Regions from separate parts of the Streptomyces sp. NBC_01314 genome, predicted to be linked through region 2. Evidence: riboswitches for the same ligand, from Rfam matches in the RefSeq annotation. Region 2 holds a riboswitch; each other region holds the start of a gene.
What was found. Region 2 has a riboswitch for cyclic di-AMP ahead of OG622_RS26015 (M23 family metallopeptidase). Riboswitches for the same ligand answer to the same signal wherever they lie in the genome.
Positions count from the first base shown of each region.

Region 1: linked by a shared signal. The riboswitch ahead of OG622_RS09390 (M23 family metallopeptidase) and the one ahead of OG622_RS26015 (M23 family metallopeptidase) in region 2 are both predicted to bind cyclic di-AMP.
Region 3: linked by a shared signal. The riboswitch ahead of OG622_RS14250 (M23 family metallopeptidase) and the one ahead of OG622_RS26015 (M23 family metallopeptidase) in region 2 are both predicted to bind cyclic di-AMP.
Region 4: linked by a shared signal. The riboswitch ahead of OG622_RS20255 (transglycosylase SLT domain-containing protein) and the one ahead of OG622_RS26015 (M23 family metallopeptidase) in region 2 are both predicted to bind cyclic di-AMP.

Region 1 covers NZ_CP108394.1:2,109,327-2,113,574, reverse strand. Annotated here, with positions in the region: gene OG622_RS09395 (alpha-galactosidase) at 1-1,224, shown strand, start outside; cyclic di-AMP (ydaO/yuaA leader) riboswitch at 1,527-1,685, shown strand; gene OG622_RS09390 (M23 family metallopeptidase) at 1,690-2,706, shown strand; gene OG622_RS09385 (hypothetical protein) at 2,938-3,771, shown strand; gene OG622_RS09380 (DUF6250 domain-containing protein) at 3,768-4,248, shown strand, end outside.
Region 2 covers NZ_CP108394.1:5,930,105-5,934,352, reverse strand. Annotated here, with positions in the region: gene OG622_RS26020 (aldo/keto reductase) at 1-756, opposite strand, end outside; gene OG622_RS26015 (M23 family metallopeptidase) at 969-2,036, opposite strand; cyclic di-AMP (ydaO/yuaA leader) riboswitch at 2,047-2,208, opposite strand; partial or broken gene OG622_RS26010 (PP2C family protein-serine/threonine phosphatase) at 2,544-3,448, opposite strand; gene ribA (GTP cyclohydrolase II) at 3,878-4,248, opposite strand, start outside.
Region 3 covers NZ_CP108394.1:3,219,159-3,223,406, forward strand. Annotated here, with positions in the region: gene OG622_RS14245 (GntR family transcriptional regulator) at 121-825, opposite strand; gene OG622_RS14250 (M23 family metallopeptidase) at 1,039-1,827, opposite strand; cyclic di-AMP (ydaO/yuaA leader) riboswitch at 1,840-2,013, opposite strand; gene OG622_RS14255 (M16 family metallopeptidase) at 2,217-3,605, opposite strand; gene OG622_RS14260 (M16 family metallopeptidase) at 3,602-4,248, opposite strand, start outside.
Region 4 covers NZ_CP108394.1:4,619,084-4,623,331, forward strand. Annotated here, with positions in the region: gene OG622_RS20245 (outer membrane lipoprotein carrier protein LolA) at 1-215, opposite strand, end outside; gene OG622_RS20250 (polyprenyl synthetase family protein) at 571-1,581, opposite strand; cyclic di-AMP (ydaO/yuaA leader) riboswitch at 2,227-2,432, shown strand; gene OG622_RS20255 (transglycosylase SLT domain-containing protein) at 2,437-3,180, shown strand; gene OG622_RS20260 (HAD family hydrolase) at 3,307-4,113, opposite strand.

The DNA.
Region 1 (4,248 bases), 3.8 Mb from region 2:
CAGCGGACGTACGTCATCCCGGACGCGGACCAGGACCGGCCGGTGCTCTTCAACTCCTGGGAGGCCACCGAGTTCGACATCTCCGAGGAACAGCAGGGGACGCTCGCCCGGCGGGCGGCTGCCATCGGGGTCGAGCTGTTCGTCGTGGACGACGGCTGGTTCGGGGCGCGTACGAGCGACCGGGCCGGCCTCGGCGACTGGACACCCAATCCGGACCGCTTCCCGAAGGGGCTGAAGCCGCTCGCCGACTATGTGCGCACCCTCGGTATGCAGTTCGGCATCTGGGTCGAGCCCGAGATGATCAACCCGGACAGTGAGCTGTACCGGGCGCATCCCGAATGGGCACAGTTCCAACCAGGACGAAAGCGGACGGAGCTGCGTAATCAGCTCGTACTCAACCTCGCGCGCGAGGACGTCCAGGAATACCTCTGGGAACGGCTGGACACACTCCTGTCCAGCGCGCCGATCGACTATGTGAAGTGGGACTTCAATCGCTGCTTCACGGACGCCGGCTGGCCCGGGGAGCCGTACCCGCAGAAGCTGTGGGTGGAGCACGTGCGCGCCTTCTACGCCCTGCTGGACCGGCTGCGTGCCGCGCACCCGGGGGTGGCGTTCGAGTCGTGCTCGGGCGGCGGCGGCCGGATCGACCTCGGGGTGATGGCCCGGACGGATCAGGTGTGGACGTCCGACAACACCGATCCGCTCGACCGGCTCGCCATCCAGCACGGCTTCAGCCAGATCCACCCGGCCCGGACCATGGCCGCGTGGGTCACCGACAGCCCGAACAACCAGCTCAACGGCCGGGTCAGCACGTTGCGGTTCCGCTTCGTCAGCGCCATGGCGGGTGTGCTCGGCGTCGGCGGCGACCTCACCGAGTGGACGGAGGAGGAGCTGGCCGAGGCGGGGAGCTGGGTCGAGCTGTACAAGGAGATCCGGCCGGTCGTGCAGCGAGGGGACCTCTACCGGCTGCGGCCGCCGACAGGCGGACTGAGTGCCGTGCAGTACGTCCACGGCGACGAGATCGTCGTCCTCGCCTGGCTCCAGGCCCAGCACTACGGCGAGGCGCCGGCCCCGCTCCGGCTGCGCGGACTCGACCCGACAGAAACGTACGAGTGCCGCGAAACGGGCGAATCGCATCGAGGTGCCGTGCTGTTGCATCACGGATTGCGGACGGGGCTGCGCGGTGACTTCGATGCGACGGTTATCCGCCTGCGTCGCACTTGAGTGATCTGTCCGAAATACAGCCGTAATTCCAACAAGCCCTGAAATGAGCTCTACTGGCGCGTAGGTGCGTGAGCAGCGTCATATTCGTGACGTTCCGCTGTCGCCATGTGCACGTAATTCGTATGTGCTTGCAGGGCCGTTGGTGAATGCTCAAGACCGGCCTTTTACGGAGTGTAATCGTGAATTGATGTAAGGATCAGGTAGGAAGACGCACAGGAAGTCCCAATAGTTGTCTCTGTGGGCACAAGTCGCTTACGTTCGGCGTCAATCCGGACGGACGCCCAATCCTGCCGCCGACCGGAGCCGCAAACCGACCTGATCCACGGCAGGAGCGGGGGACCCACAGGTATTACCGCCTGTTCCGGTCTCCGGAACGGCTAGGGGTAAAGCCGTGCGCAAGCACGGCCGGACATCTCCAGTCCGCACCCGACAGCTCACCTCGCAGGCGCCGGAGAGGAATGCACCATGCCCGCGAAGGGTAAGCACCGCCGTCCGAAGTCCCAACGTCTCACCCGCTCGATCGCCGCCGCCGGGACCGGTGGCGCGGCGCTCGCGCTGCCGCTGATCGGAGCTGCCGGCGCCCACGCCGCGACCCCGACGGCCGCCGTTTCCGGTGCGTCCGAGAAGACGGCCACGATCGCCACCGAGAAGGCCGTGGCCGAGGCCGGCGCACGGTTCGAGCAGGCAGAGAAGGCCGCGCAGGCGGAGAAGAGCGCCACCAAGAAGGCGGCGACGAAGACCTATTCGGTGAAGGTCGGCGACTACCTCGCGAAGATCGCGGACGAGCAGGACGTCGAGGGGGGCTGGAAGCAGCTCTACTCGGACAACCGCGAGGCGGTCGGCTCCGACCCCTCGCTCATCCACCCGGGCCTCAGGCTCAGCATCGGTGGCCAGGCCGCGTCGGGCGGTACGTCGCAGTCGTCGACGAAGCCCCAGCTGTCGCAGTCCTCGAAGTCGTCGAAGTCCGCCGAGTCGTCCGAGTCGTCGAAGCCCTCAGGCTCGTCGACGCAGGAGTCGAAGGACACGCAGGCGTCGACCTCCACGTCGAACGGCCAGTCCTCGTCGTCCAGCAGCTCCGGCTTCAGCCTGCCCCTCCAGGGCGCCACCATCGGCACCGCGTACAAGACCGCGGGCAGCATGTGGTCCAGCGGCTACCACACGGGCGTCGACTTCGTCGCCCCGACCGGGACCACCCTCAAGGCCGTGGGCGCGGGCACCGTCGTCTCCGCCGGCTGGGGCGGCGCGTACGGCAACCAGGTCGTCATCAAGCTCGCCGACGGCTACTACGCCCAGTACGCCCACCTGTCCTCGATCTCCGTCTCCGCGGGGCAGTCCGTGAGCGGCGGCCAGCAGATCGGCCTCTCGGGCGCGACCGGCAACGTCACCGGGCCGCACCTCCACTTCGAGATCCGCACCACCCCCGACTACGGCTCGGACATCGACCCGCTGGCCTACCTCCGCTCGAAGGGCGTCAGCGTCTGAGGCTCCGCCGCCCGACCGCGCCGAAGGCCGGCCCCCGTGACCAGGGGGCCGGCCTTCGGCGTTCCTGGAGGGCCGGCCCTCCTCCGCGTCGGCTGCTCTCGTTCCGGCCCGCGGCGATGCGCGATCACCGTATTGCGGTCTTGTGGCATGGCTGATCGAAGACTCGACAGGGGTGCGCGTGTGCGGACACAGTGATCTCTGTAAGCGCTTTCTGTGTCTTCGGAGGTCTCCGTGTCCGGCGTCGACCGACGCACTGCCGTCGAAAGCCGCGTCCTCGTGAGCGGCGCGTTGGCCGTGGGGCTTCCAGCCGGGGCCTTTCCGCCCGCGCTCGCCTCCAATGAGCCGGGCCTGGTGCGTCCCGATGGCCGACGGCTCGTCCACGAGGGGCACGGGAGCCGCACCGTCGAGGCCGCCGTCACCGTCAACTCCGGCTCCCGGCCGCGCTTCCGCTTCACCGGTGGCAGCGTCCGCGCCCCGTTCGACGTCACGTCCGTCACCTCGCCCGCGCAGATCCACGTGTCGGTGGACGGCGGCCCGAAACGGCTGTACGCCGTCGACCGGAGCGGCCTCGACCGGAGCGGCCTCGCGCCCGGCGCGCGCGTCTGCAACGTCCAGGACGGCAAGGTCGCCACGACCACCCCTGGCGTCGACTTCTCCATCCGGTGGGACGGCGACAGGGGTTCGGAACTCCTGGACCACACCCACGTCTCCGAGTGGGACCCGGCGACGGAGTCCGGCACGAAGACCTGCGACCCGGCCGGTGTCGACTCCGCGGCCCGCGACGCGACCCCGTTCTACGACGGCGACATCGTCGGCGACCGGCGCGAGGAGACCCTCGCCGAGACCGCCGACCACACAGCCATGCGGCTCTGCACCACCACCGAACCGACGAGGACCCGCGACCACCCGCTCGCCCACAACGCCGCGTACCGGCTGGGCCGGACCGTCCGCGGCCACCTCCAGTCGACGTACACGGACCACCGCCTCGGCTCCGAGACCCGCCGGATACCGCGGCCCGCCATCGCCCGCACTTCCCGTACGGCACCAACACAAGGAGCGTCATGACCACCCGTAGAGCTTTCGGAGCCATCGCCGCCGGTGCCGCCCTCGTGGCGTTCGGTCCGGCGGGGGCGGTGTCCGCGAACGCGCGTCGGCGTCGCGGTCGGCTGATCGCCGCCGACGACTTCCGGCACGGTCTCGGGCAGTGGGCCGTGGAACTGGAGAGGGGCGGCGCGGTCACGGCCTCGCGCGGTGTGCTGGACGTCGACGTGCCGGCCGGGGCCACGGTCTGGTTCAGGCGGAAGCTGGAAGGGCCGTACGTCGCCGAGTACACGGCCACGCCGGTTTCCGCGGGCGGGGTCAACGACCGGGTTTCCGACCTCAACAACTTCTGGAACGCCGTCGATGCGCGGTCGCCCGGTGATCTTTTCGCCACTCCGCGTGGGGGAGCGCTCGCCGAGTACGACCATCTGAAGACGTACTACGCCGGGTTCGGCGCCAACACGAATACGACGACGCGGCTGCGTCGGTATGTCGGCGAGG
Region 2 (4,248 bases):
GAGGGCCGTGAGGACCCGCGTGCCGGCCGGGGTTTCGAGGTACGCGCCGGCGCCGGCGGCGCGGGGGCTGTCGACCGTCGTGCCGGGTCGGTACTTACCCGTCAGGAAGCCCTTGGCGAGGGCGAAGTACGGGACGGCGGAGAGGCCGGAGTCGGTGGCGATGGCCTGGAGGGGGCCCTCGTAGGTGTCCCGGGAGACCAGGTTGTAGTGGGGCTGGAGCGCCACATAGCGGGCCAGGCCCTCGGCGGCCGAGAAGTCCAGGGAGGCCTGCAGGCGTTCGGGGGTGATGTTGGACGCGGCAATCGCGCGGACCTTGCCGGCCTTCACCAGGTCGTCGAGGGCGGTGATGATCTCCTCGACGGGGACTTCGGGCTTGTCGAAGTGGGTGTAGTAGACGTCGATGTAGTCCGTGCCGAGGCGGGCGAGGGAGGCGTCGGCCGCGGCCCTGATGTTGGCCGCCGTCAGACCCTGGTACTCGGGGTGCTGGCTCACCTTGGTCGCGATGACCACGTCGGCGCGGTTGCCTCGGGACGCGACCCACTTGCCGATGATTTTCTCGGACTCACCGCCCTGGTTGCCCTCCACCCAGGCCGAGTACGAGTCGGCGGTGTCGACGAAGTTGCCGCCGACGGCCGCGTAGGCGTCGAGGACGGCGAAGGACTGTGCCTCGTCTGCGGTCCAGCCGAAGACGTTGCCGCCGAGGGACAGCGGGAAAACCTCGATGTCGGACGTGCCCAGCTTGCGAAGAGAAGTCATGTCCAACGTCAACCGGCGAGGCGGACACCCGCATTCCGCCCCAGCGTGAACGGCACGTGAAGGGGTACGGCACGTGAAGGGTGGGACAGGGGAGGAATTCCTCGGCGACGGTGCTTGCCGTCTCCGTCGGCGTCCGGCCTCGTGCGGCCCGGACATGACGAACGCCGCGTAGTCCTCACGGACTGACGCGGCGTCGTTGGTGGTGACCGGCTCTACGGGTTCAGGCCCTTGCTGCGCAGCCACGCCGCCGGGTCGATGCCGCTGGCCGAGCCGCCGGGGTGGACCTCCATGTGGAGGTGGGCGCCGGTGACGTTGCCGGTCGCGCCCACGCGGCCGATGACGTCGCCGGTGGCGACCTTCTGGCCGACGCTGACTCCGATGGAGGACTGGTGGGCGAACCAGATCTCGGTGCCGTCGTCGAGGGTGAGGACGGTCTTGTAGCCGTAGGAACCCTCGTAGCCGGCCTGCGTGATGGTGCCGCTGTGCACTGCCTTGATGAGGGTGCCCGTGGGAGCGGCGAAGTCGAGGCCGGTGTGGTAGCCGGAGGACCAGTAGGGGCCGGCCTGGCCGAAGGTGGAGGTGAGGGTGTACGAGGAGGTGGGAAGCGTGAACTGCCCGGCGAGGGCGGCGAGGCGCTCGGCCTCCTTCTTCGCCGCGGCCTCGTCGGCCGCCTTCTTCTTGGCCTCGGCCTCCTTGGCCTCGGCCTCCTTCTTCTCCTTGGCGGCCTGCTCGGCGGCCTTGTCCGCGGCGGCGGTCTGCGCGGCCTCGGCGGCGGCCTTGTCGGAGGCGTCCTGCTGGGACTCGGCCTGCGCCATGATGCGGGCGCGGAGCGCCTCACCGGCGTCGGCGGTGCCCTGCTCGGCGTCGGTGGCGATCAGGCCGGCGCTGCTGAGCGGGGACCTGGAGGCCTCCGGCTCCGGCTCCGGGTCGTCGGCCTCGTCCTCGAAGACCGAGCCGACGTTCGGCATGTCGGGCATCGAAATGGACACCGGGGCCTGGCCGGACTGCGCGCTGGCCATGCCGGCGCCGCCGACGGCGGCAATGACACCGACGCCGAGAACCGTGGAGCTGCGGGCCAGTCCGCCACGGGCGAGTCCACCGCGCGGCTTGGCGACGCGGTGCCGACCGCGAACGGGGCGAATGGTCTCCTCGCTGGGATTCCACTCCTGCCAGGGGCCCTCGTTGTCGCTGTTGTAGCTGCCGTAGCCGAACGTCTGGCTCTCGCCGTCGTGTTGGCTCGGTACGAACGGGGCTTCGGTCGCGGACCGGTTCGACGCCACGTGGGCGTGCTCCTTCCTTCCTCCTCGCCTACCGGGTTAGCTGACGGGTTCGGAGCAGGAAGGTCTCCTACGCGCGTAAACCGGACGTGCGCACTGCCACGACGGTTTCCGTGCGATTCACCCCAGGGTGTTGGTTCCCCGGTTCCCTTGCGGGATTCGGCGCGTGAGCACGGAGCCATCTCTTGTGACGGCTGGGACGACCGCGCTGCGTTATCGAACGTTAATAGACGCGAGTGCTCCATTCCAAGCTGTTCCGAATGATCGTTCCGGCATTCGCGCTGGACTTTACGGGGCATGAGGGGTTTAAAACGGGCGAGTTGACCTTTCCTCGCGAGTAACAAATGTTCTGACGATACATCAGCCGCTATACGGAGGACGGTCGAACGGACACGTTCCGTCATATCGCGGTCCGCCGATCGTGAGAGATGTGAGAGAGACGTGTCGGCGGGCAGGCCAGGCCGGGCACGGCAGGGCGGAGCAGGGCAGGCACATGGGGACGGTCGTGTGTCACGGGCGGCGGACTGCCAGGAGGGCCATGTCGTCCGTCGTGCGGTCGCCGGTGTGCTGACGCACCTCTTCCGCGAGCGTCGTCAACAGGGCGCGCGGTGCGGAGAAGACACGGCCCGACAGGCGCGCGGCCGGGTCGTAGAAGACACCGCACGCGTCCCGCGCCTCGGAGAGGCCGTCCGTGTAGAAGAGGAGCGTGGCGCCGGGCGGGAGTCCCGTCTCCTCCGCGCGGTCGGGCCAGGCGCCCAGGTCCTCCATGCCCAGCGGGAGCGCGGGCCGCGAGGCGTCCAGGGTGCACAGGGTGCCGTCGGCGTACAGCAGCAGGGGTGAGGGGTGGCCTCGGTTGACGATCCGGGCGCGGCCTGCACCGTGCGGGAACTCCGCCAGTACGGCCGTCACGAACCGTTCCTGTGGACTGAGCGGGGGTGAGTCCGTTCAGCCGCGCGCCCCGAACGGCCTTGGGCGAACTGGTCCCCGGCGTACTCGACCCCGGGGCGGCGACACGCATCCTGTGCGTGGTCCGGGCCCGGGAGGCCCCCGCGGCCGGAGGCCGCTGATGGACACAGCCGGGCGTCGCTGCGGCGGACGAGACGGTTGATGAGTACGGCCAGTACGGCGACGGTGGCCACCGTGGCGATCTCGGTGATCGCGTCCACCCTGCCCGTGTCGCCGGAGTGGAGGCGTACGGCTGTGATGCCGGCGATCGAGGCGATTCCGGTGATCACCGTACCGTGCAGCGAGAAGAGCGGGGCCGCCACGAGGGGTGCGGCGGTGAAGAAGGGGACCGCCGTGAACTCACGCGGGGTGAAGTGGTCGTAGAAGAGGCCGATGGCGATCAGCAGGACGGGAATGCCGCGGGCGAGCGTACGTGTGTGCGAGAACCGCCACCCACCCGGCTCCCTCACACCCTCCGCCCCCTCTCCCACACCCTCGACCCGCTTCACTGCCCCACGGATACAGGGTTTCCGGGCGTGGAGTACGGGGCTGGTCGGCGGGGCCGAGTGGGCTAGTGGGAGGGCGTGGGGGTGGGTGGAGGGAGCCGATTCAGCCCGGTGGGAGGGGTGCGGCTGACGGGTGCGTTGTGGGGCGGCGGAGCTGTTCCGGCCGGAGGACGGATGGGCCGCTGCCGGAGGTTGGTTGCTGGAGGCCGGTGGGCTGACGGCTGGTGCTGGAGGCCGGGGCGGCTGCGACCCGCCGCTTGGGCTAGCGGGGTCGGTGCGGCCGTCCTTCGGGTCGCTCCTGCCTGCGGCCCCGGGCCACTGCCCGGCCCGTTCGTGCTCTCGCCACCTTCGTCTCCTCGGCCCTCCGGCCCTCGACCCTGTTGCCCCGGGGACTCAGCCCGCCGTCAGTCCCGTCAGCTCCGGCAGGAGGAGCGTGTGGTGGGTCTGGAGGACCTTCGCGCGGAGGTAGCGGACGTTGTGAGCGGTGGTGAAGACGCCCGTGGGGACGCGGTCGCGGACGCCTACGCCCAGGTCGCGGAGCTGCTGCGCCTTGTCGGGGTTGTTCGAGAGCAGGTCCAGCTCGTCGATGCCGAGGGCACCCAGCATCTGGGCCGCCGCCGTGTAGTCGCGGGCGTCCTCCGGCAGGCCGAGCGCCGCGTTCGCCTCGTACGTGTCGAGGCCCTGGTCCTGGAGGGCGTACGCGTCGAGCTTGTTGTAGAGACCGATGCCCCGGCCCTCCTGGCGGAGGTAGAGGAGGACCCCGC
Region 3 (4,248 bases), 2.7 Mb from region 2:
CACCGAAGGGCTCGTCCGATTTATCGGGCGGGCCCTTCGCTTTTTCGTCCCGTTTTCGTTCCGCGGGCAGCGGAAAAAATGCCCCGCGGAATTCTTCCTTCTTTGTATACGGCTCCCGTGTTAATGCCGCAGGCTCGGCGTGTTTACGGAATGTTGCGAAGTCCTCACACGCTCCGGGCGTTCCGTCCCGCCGGCCCCGCCCGGAAATCGGAGCCGGTGCACGGCGGTGGCGCGCTCGGTGTGCAGGGACGTGATCGTCCGGGCCCGGTCGCTGTCGCCGCGCGCGACGGCGTCCACGATGCCGCCGTGCTCCGCCCAGGACTCCACGGGGTTGGCGGGTGCCTCGACCGCGTACATCCAGGCGATCTTGTGCCGCAGCTGGGCGAGCGTCGAGGTCAGGGCGGGGCTGCCGGACGCCTGTGCGAGCGTCTCGTGGAACCAGCCGCCCAGGGAGCGCAGATCCTCGCTGGTGCCCCTCCTGGCCCGCTCCTGGCCCAGCCTGACCAGGCCGCGCAACACTTTGAGGTGCGCCTCCGTGCGGCGCTGGGCGGCGCGGGCGGCGCCCAGCGGCTCCAGCAGCATGCGCATCTCCAGCAGGTCGGCGGCCTCCAGTTCGGTCGGCTCGGCGACGCACGCGCCCGCGTGCCGGCGGGTCACCACGAAGCCCTCGGCCTCCAGCGTGCGCAGCGCCTCGCGCACGGGGACCCGGCTGACGCCGTACCGGCGGGCGAGCAGTTCCTCGGTGAGACGGCTGCCGCGCTCGTAGACACCCGCGACGATGTCATCACGGATCGCCGTGCATACCGAGTGCGCCGGAATACGCATACCGACCTCCGCCTTAATCCCCGTGAAACGTCGATAGTTGACGTGTGTTCCAGCGACTCTATTGCAGCGGGCCGGAATTTCCGATGGCAGGCCGGAATCCAGGGATATTTTTTGGACAGGAGGTACGTCACAACGCGAAAAGCCCCGGCTCGGTGAGCCGGGGCCTTCGGGGAAGCGTGGAGCGTCGCGCCGGAGTGCGCCGCGCGAGTTGCGTCAGACGTTCACGCCGTGCGAGCGCAGGTAGGCGACAGGGTCGATGTCCGAGCCGTACTCGGCCGTCGTCCGGGCCTCGAAGTGCAGATGCGGGCCGGTGACGTTGCCGGTCGCCCCGGAGAGGCCGATCTGCTGGCCGGGGGTGACCGTCTGGCCGACGGAGACGCCGATGGACGACAGGTGGCCGTACTGGGTGTACGTGCCGTCGGTCATCTTGATGACGATGTTGTTGCCGTACGCGCCGCCCCAGCCCGCCTCCACGACGGTGCCGGAGCCGACCGCCAGGACGGACGTGCCGGTGGCGGCGTGGAAGTCGACGCCGGTGTGGCTGCCGGAGGACCAGACGGCGCCGCCGGCCTTGTAGCCGGTGGAGATGTACGAGCCGCTGATGGGGGAGACATAGGTGTTGAGGCGCTCGCGCTCGGCCGCACGGGCGGCACGGGCCTTGATCTCCTCGCGCTCCTTGGCGACGGCACGTTCCTGCTCGGCCTTCTCGGCGGCGGCCTTCCTGGCCTCCTCCTGTGCCTTCTTCTTGACCGCGGCCACCTCGGCGGCCTGCTGCTGGGCGGCGGCCTGGGCGTCCACCTGGTCGGCGACCGTGTCGCCGAGCACGATGATCTGGTTCAGGCCGGTCTGCTCGACTGCGGGCTCCTCCGCGGCGAGCGCGGGGGCGGCCAGGGTGCCGATGACACCGGTGGTGGTGAGAGCGGCGACGCCCACGTTCCTCGTGGTCGTGCGCTGTACACGGCCGGGGCGGCGGTGCTTCCCGGGGGCGCGGGTGAACGCCATGAAGTGGGTGGTCCTTTCCTTCCCTCTCGCCTACCGGGTTAGCTGACGGGTTCGGAGCAGGAAGGTCTCCTACGGCCACCCCTCGTTTCGCGTGGCTCGCGAAGGGCACCCGATTCACCCCAGGGACTTCGGTGGGTCCCCGGCTCCCCTGGCTCGCGCCATGCGGGGACTCGGCGATGACTGTCCGGTGCCGCGGCTGCGGCGAACTTCTGACGAACAGCCGGACCGACGCTAAGTGGGCCGCCTTCGAAATAACAAACGGATCACAGGATTTGTTAAGTACGCCACAGGTCAGACACGCAACCTCCGCCATCAATACGGACAAACGTGGGCCCTGGTGACTCTTCAGTCACCAGGGCCCCACAGGCGCGCGTCTTTTCGTCCGGTTCCTACTCGGCCGGTACGACGGTGACTTCACCGATTCCGAGGGCCCTGACCGGCTCCTCGATCTGCGCGGCGTCCCCGACGAGCACGGTCACCAGACGGTCCACCGGGAAGGCGCTCACGACGGCCGCGGTGGCCTCCACCGTGCCGGTGGCGGCGAGTTGGCGGTAAAGCGTCGACTGGTAGTCGTCCGGCAGGTGCTGCTCGACCTGGTCGGCCAGCGTGTTCGCCACGGCCGCGGCGGTCTCGAACTTGAGGGGGGCGACCCCGACGAGGTTCTGCACGGCGACGTCACGCTCGGTGTCGGTCAACCCCTCGGCGGCCAGCGTGCGCAGCACGGTCCACAGGTCGTCGAGCGCCGGACCGGTGTTGGGTGTGTCGACGGAGCCGCTGATGGCGAGCATCGCCGTGCCCGAGCCGTCGGGCGCGGAACGCAGCACCTGGCCGAACGCGCGCACCCCGTAGGTGTAGCCCTTCTCCTCGCGCAGGACCCGGTCCAGACGGGAGGTGAGGGTGCCACCGAGGCAGTAGGTGCCGAGCACCTGGGCGGGCCACACACGGTCGTGCCGGTCGGCGCCCACCCGGCCGATGAGCAACTGGGTCTGTACGGAGCCGGGGCGGTCCACGATGATCACCCGCCCGGTGTCGTCGGCGCTCACCGACGGCACGGTGCTCGGCTTGGCCGCGGAGCCGGTCCAGGCGCCCAGGGTCTCGCCGAGCAGCGTGTCGAGGTCGACCCCGGTGAGGTCGCCGACCACCACGGCGGTGGCTGTCGCGGGGCGTACGTGCCGCTCGTAGAAGGCGCGTACGGCCGCGGAGTCGATGCCCTCCACGGTCTCCTCGGTGCCCTGGCGGGGCCGCGACATGCGGGACGTGGCCGGGAACAGCTGCCTGTAGAGCTCCTTGGCGGCCCGGCGGCCCGGGTTGGCGGTCTCGTGCGGGATCTCGTCGAGCCGGTTGGCCACCAGCCGCTCGATCTCGCTGTCCTCGAACGCGGGTGCCCGCAGCGCGTCGGCGAGCAGCCCGAGGGCTTTCTCCAGCCGTGACACGGGCACTTCGAGGGACAGGCGTACGCAGGGGTGGTCGGCGTGCGAGTCCAGGGTGGCGCCGCAGCGCTCCAGCTCGGCGGCGAACTCCTCGGCCGTGTGCTTGTCGGTGCCCTCGGAGAACGCCCTGGTCATGATGGTGGCGACGCCGTCGAGGCCGGTCGGCTCGGCGTCCAGGGGCGCGTCGAGGATGACCTCGACGGCGACGACCTGCTGGCCGGGGCGGTGACAGTGGAGCACGGTCAGGCCGTTGTCCAGGGTGCCGCGCTCGGGTGCCGGGAACGCCCAGGGCCTGGCGTCGCCGGCCTGGGGCTGCGGGTGGAAGTCCATGGTCGCGAGCTCGGTCACTTCGCCGACTCCTCGTTCTCGTCGGTGGTTTCGACGGCGTCCGCCTCGGCGGCTTCCTCTTCGGCGCCCTCTTCGCCGGCGACGGGCTCGTACACGAGCACTGCGCGGTTGTCGGGCCTGAGGCGCGCCTTGGCGATCTCCTGGACCTCGTCGGCCGTCACTTCGAGGACACGGTCGACGGCGGTGAGGGCGAGCTTCGGGTCGCCGAACAGGACCGCGTACCGGCACAGTTCGTCGGCGCGGCCCGAGACCGTGCCGAGCCGGTCCAGCCACTCGCGCTCCAGCTGGGCCTGGGCGCGCTCCATCTCCTCCGCCGTGGGGCCCTCCGCGGCGAACCGGGCGAGTTCCTCGTCGACGGCGGCCTCGATGACGGGCACCTCGACGTCACCGGAGGTCTTCACGTCCATCCACGCCACGGAGGGCGCGCCGGCCAGCCGCAGCAGGCCGAACCCGGCCGTCACGGCCGTACGGTCACGCCGTACGAGCCGGTTGTAGAGGCGGGACGACTCGCCGCCGCCGAGGATCGTGAGCGCCAGGTCGGCCGCGTCGCACGCGCGCGTGCCGTCCTCCGGCAGCCGGTAGGAGGCCATCAACGCGCGCGCGGGGACGTTCTCCTCGACCACCTCGCGCAGTTGCTCGCCCA
Region 4 (4,248 bases), 1.3 Mb from region 2:
AGTTCCTGCGCGCTGATCTTCGGCAGATCGGGGTCGCCGGAGCCGGCGAAGGCCGGGACGAGCCCGATGGTCGCGGCGGCCACGCCCAGCACGGTGACCGGGACGACGTACCGCGCGGCCTTGCGTCGCCGTGCCGAGCGCATCTCCTCGGCCTCGGCCGCGAGCGCGGCGGCGTCGCCGGACCGGGTGCTGTCGTCGGTTTCGTACGGTGCCATGTGTGCCTTACCTCCGTCGTCGGCGGCGGCGTCTACTCGGAGCCGCCATTCTCACCCGAATCGGTGAGGAGTGGTGATACCCATCTGACCAAATCGGCGGACGGGAATCGTCAGACTCGGGACTCAACTCCGTGTACTGCTACGGGATGACATGGCGACCCGCACGGGATGACATGGCGAGGCGGCGCATCCCCGCACCCCGTAGGGGTCGTCAGGGATGGCGCCGCCGGTCGAACGCACGCGCTAGCGGTGGATGGGTGTGGTCCGGCCTCGTCATCCCGTACGGGACGTGGTCCGCCTCGTACGGGACGTGGGCAGTCCGGGGCCGGGGGTGGCAGTCCGGGGCCGGCGGTGGCTAACCGGCGCGGTGCACCACCGCGTCGCACAGCTCCACCAGTGCCGCCTTCGCGTCGCACTCCGGGAGCGGTGCCAGGACGGCCCGCGCCTCCTCCGCGTAGCGGACCGTGTCACGGCGGGCCTGCTCAAGGGCGGGGTGGACGCGCAGCCGGGCCAGCGCCTCGGCGTGGCGGGCGTCGTCGGTGAGGTCGGAGTCGAGCAGTTCGCACAGGGCGATGTCGTCCGGCAGCCCCAGCCGCCCCGCGCGCTCACGCAGCCGCAGCACCGGCATGGTCGGCACACCCTCACGGAGATCCGTGCCGGGCGTCTTGCCGGACTCGTGCGTGTCGGAGGCGATGTCGAGGACGTCGTCCGCGAGCTGGAAGGCGACACCGAGCCGCTCCCCGTACTGGGTCAGCACGTCGACCACGGTCTCGTCGGCGCCCGCCATCAGCGCGCCGAGCCGCCCGGCGACCGCGACCAGCGACCCGGTCTTGCCGCCCAGCACGTCGAGGTAGTGGTCGATCGGGTCGCGTCCGTCGCGCGGCCCGGCGGTCTCCAGGATCTGCCCGGTGACCAGCCGCTCGAAGGCCTCGGCCTGGATGCGGACGGCGTCGGGACCGAGGTCGGCGAGGACGTGCGAGGCGCGGGCGAAGAGGAAGTCACCGGTCAGCACGGCCAGGGAGTTGTCCCAGCGGGCGTTGGCGCTCGGCACGCCCCGGCGCACCTCGGCCTCGTCCATCACGTCGTCGTGGTACAGCGTGGCGAGATGCGTCAGCTCGACCACCACCGCCGAGGGCACGACACCCGGCGCGTACGGGTCGCCGAACTGCGCCGCGAGCATCACCAGCAGCGGCCGGAATCGCTTGCCGCCCGCGCGCAGCAGGTGCTGGGCGGCCTCCTGGATGAACGGGACCCCGCTCTTGGTCGCCTCCAGCAGACCCTCCTCGACGGCCGCCATTCCGGCCTGGACATCGGCTTCGAGAGCCTGGTCCCGCGCGCTCAGCCCAAACGGCTCGACGACGGTCACGAGGGTTCTCCTGTCTGCTGACGTCTGATGACGGTCACACGGTCGGTCTAGGTCGCTCTCACAGTCGATGACAAAGTCTGTCGATCTGTCGCTGTCATCACCCGAGTCAGCGTATCCGGTCACCTTTCGATCACCACGAGCGCCCACGGCTTCGCCCCGGGTGGTATGGACCGCACTCCCCATATTCTTGATCAACTGGTCCGCGCCGATATTCACCGACGCGCGTGCCGCCCCGGCCTCGACGACCCGCCCCGGGTACCCGCCGCTCCCCCGGAGACGCCCACGTGCTGCCCGGCCGGGCGAATCCGTGCTCGCAGGCCCACCGCTTTCCACCCATATGCACCACTTCACTCCAGCCCGAGTTGACCTATTTGCCGCTTACTCGACACTTCACCCGACTTCTCCCGTGAGTTGGGTCACGGGCATCCCGCGCGGCGCCCTCACTCCATGCCGCCGACTTTCCCTTTGCGGTAGGCAAGTTGAGCCATGAACAGCACCCCGACAGCAAGGGCGAAACGCGGCAAACTCAAGGTCAACTGGATCAAAGCGCCAAACCGGGACTTGTTCCCTTCGTGTGCTCTCGCATACGTTCACACCTCGTCCGGACGGACCGCCGAATCCTGCCGCCGCCCCGGACCCCCCACCCATCACCACTCATCCACGCACGGCAGGAGCGGGGGACCCAGGTAAGCCGTCGGTCCGATTTTCCCCATTCGGACCGGCTTGGGGTAAAGCCACGCGCAGTACGCCCGGCGGACGCCGCACGCACAGCGACCGCCGGGACGACACGCACGGCCGGGCATCTCCAGCCCGAACCCGACAGCTCACCCCGTAGGCGACGGAGAGGAATCCGCCATGCTCGCACGAGGCAAACACCGCCGCCCCAAAAGCAACGCGCTGACCCGCGGCCTCGTCGCCGCCGGAACGGGCGGGGCCGCACTGGCCCTCCCGCTCACGGCCGCCACGACCGCGAACGCCGCCGCCCCGACCCAGGCCGCCACCTCCGTACAGTCGGTTCCACAGTCCGCGCCGGCCGTGGCCCTGCCCAAGCCCACGACGTACACCGTGGCCTCCGGTGACACGCTCTCCTCCATCTCGCGCAAGCACCACACCAAGGGCGGCTGGCAGCGGCTCTACAAGAACAACCGCGCGGCCATCGGCGACAACCCGGCACTGATCCGGCCGGGCCTGAAGCTGAAGCTGAACGCGACGAAGCCCTCCACGGCGCAGAAGGCGTCGACGGCCTCCACGGCCACACAGGCGTCGGTCAAGACGTACGCGAACAACCTCGACGGCTGGATCCGCGAGTCGCTGGACATCATGGCGCAAAAGGGAATTCCCGGGACGTACGACGGGATCTACCGCAACATCATCCGTGAGTCGTCGGGCAACCCGCAGGCCATCAACAACTGGGACTCCAACGCCGCCGCGGGCATCCCGTCGAAGGGCCTCCTCCAGGTCATCGACCCGACCTTCGCCGCGTACCACGTCTCCGGCACCGTGTACGACCCCTACGACCCGGTCGCGAACATCACGGCGGCGTGCAACTACGCCGCCGCGAGGTACGGCTCGATCGACAACGTCTTCGGCGCGTACTAAGCCCTCCAGCTCCACCTTCTCCACCTGCTCCACCTTCTTCACTCTGTTCCCCTGGGCCGGCGGGCCCAGGGGAACAGGCATGTGCGGGAAGAGCCGTTCACGGAAGGGCGGTGCACGGCAGAGCCTTCACGGGAAGAGCCTCTCCAGCACCACCGCGATGCCGTCGTCCTCGTTGGAGAGGGTCACCTCGTCGGCGACGGCCTTGAGTTCGGGGTGGGCGTTGGCCATGGCGACCCCGTGCGCGGCCCAGTCGAACATCGGGATGTCGTTGGGCATGTCACCGAAGGCGATGGTCCGGTCCGGGGTCAGTCCGAGATGGTCGGCGGCCAGGGCGAGGCCCGTCGCCTTGGTGATGCCGCATGGCTGGAGTTCGACGGTGCCGGGACCCGACATGGTGACCGTCGCCAGCGACCCGACCGCCATCCGCGCCGCCGAGGCCAACTCGTCGTCGGACAGATAGGGATGGCGCAGCAGCACCTTGCTGATCGGCTCGCACCACAGGTCGTCCCGGCGCGGCACCCGTACGGCGGGCAGCGTGGGGTGCGGCATGAGGTAGCCCGGCTCGATCAGGGTGAGGCCGTCGACCCCGTCCTGGTCGACGGCGGCGTACACCTGTCCGACCTCCGCCTCGATCTTGCCGAGCGCGGTCTCGGCGAGTTCCCGGTCCAGGGTGACGGACCAGAGCAGCCGGTCCGCGCCGGTGTCGTACAACTGCGCGCCCTGTCCGCACACCGCGAGCCCCCTGCTGCCGAGGTCCTCCAGCAGTGGTCGCACTCTCGGTGCCGGCCGTCCCGTCACCACGAGGTGCTGAGCACCGGCCCTCGTGGCCCGCGCCAGCGCGGCGAGGGACCGGTCGGAGAGCGTGTCGTCACTGCGCAGGAGCGTTCCGTCCAGGTCAGTGGCGATGAGTGAATATGCGGTGGGTGCGGCCATGATCAGAGAATACGGATGCGGCGCCCCATCGGTTCGACGCGAACCGGACGACGTCCGGCATCCCGACCGCCCCACGACGCCCCTACGTCAACCCCCGTTGCCCGAACGCGAGTTCACGGAGCCAGCCGGGGGTCG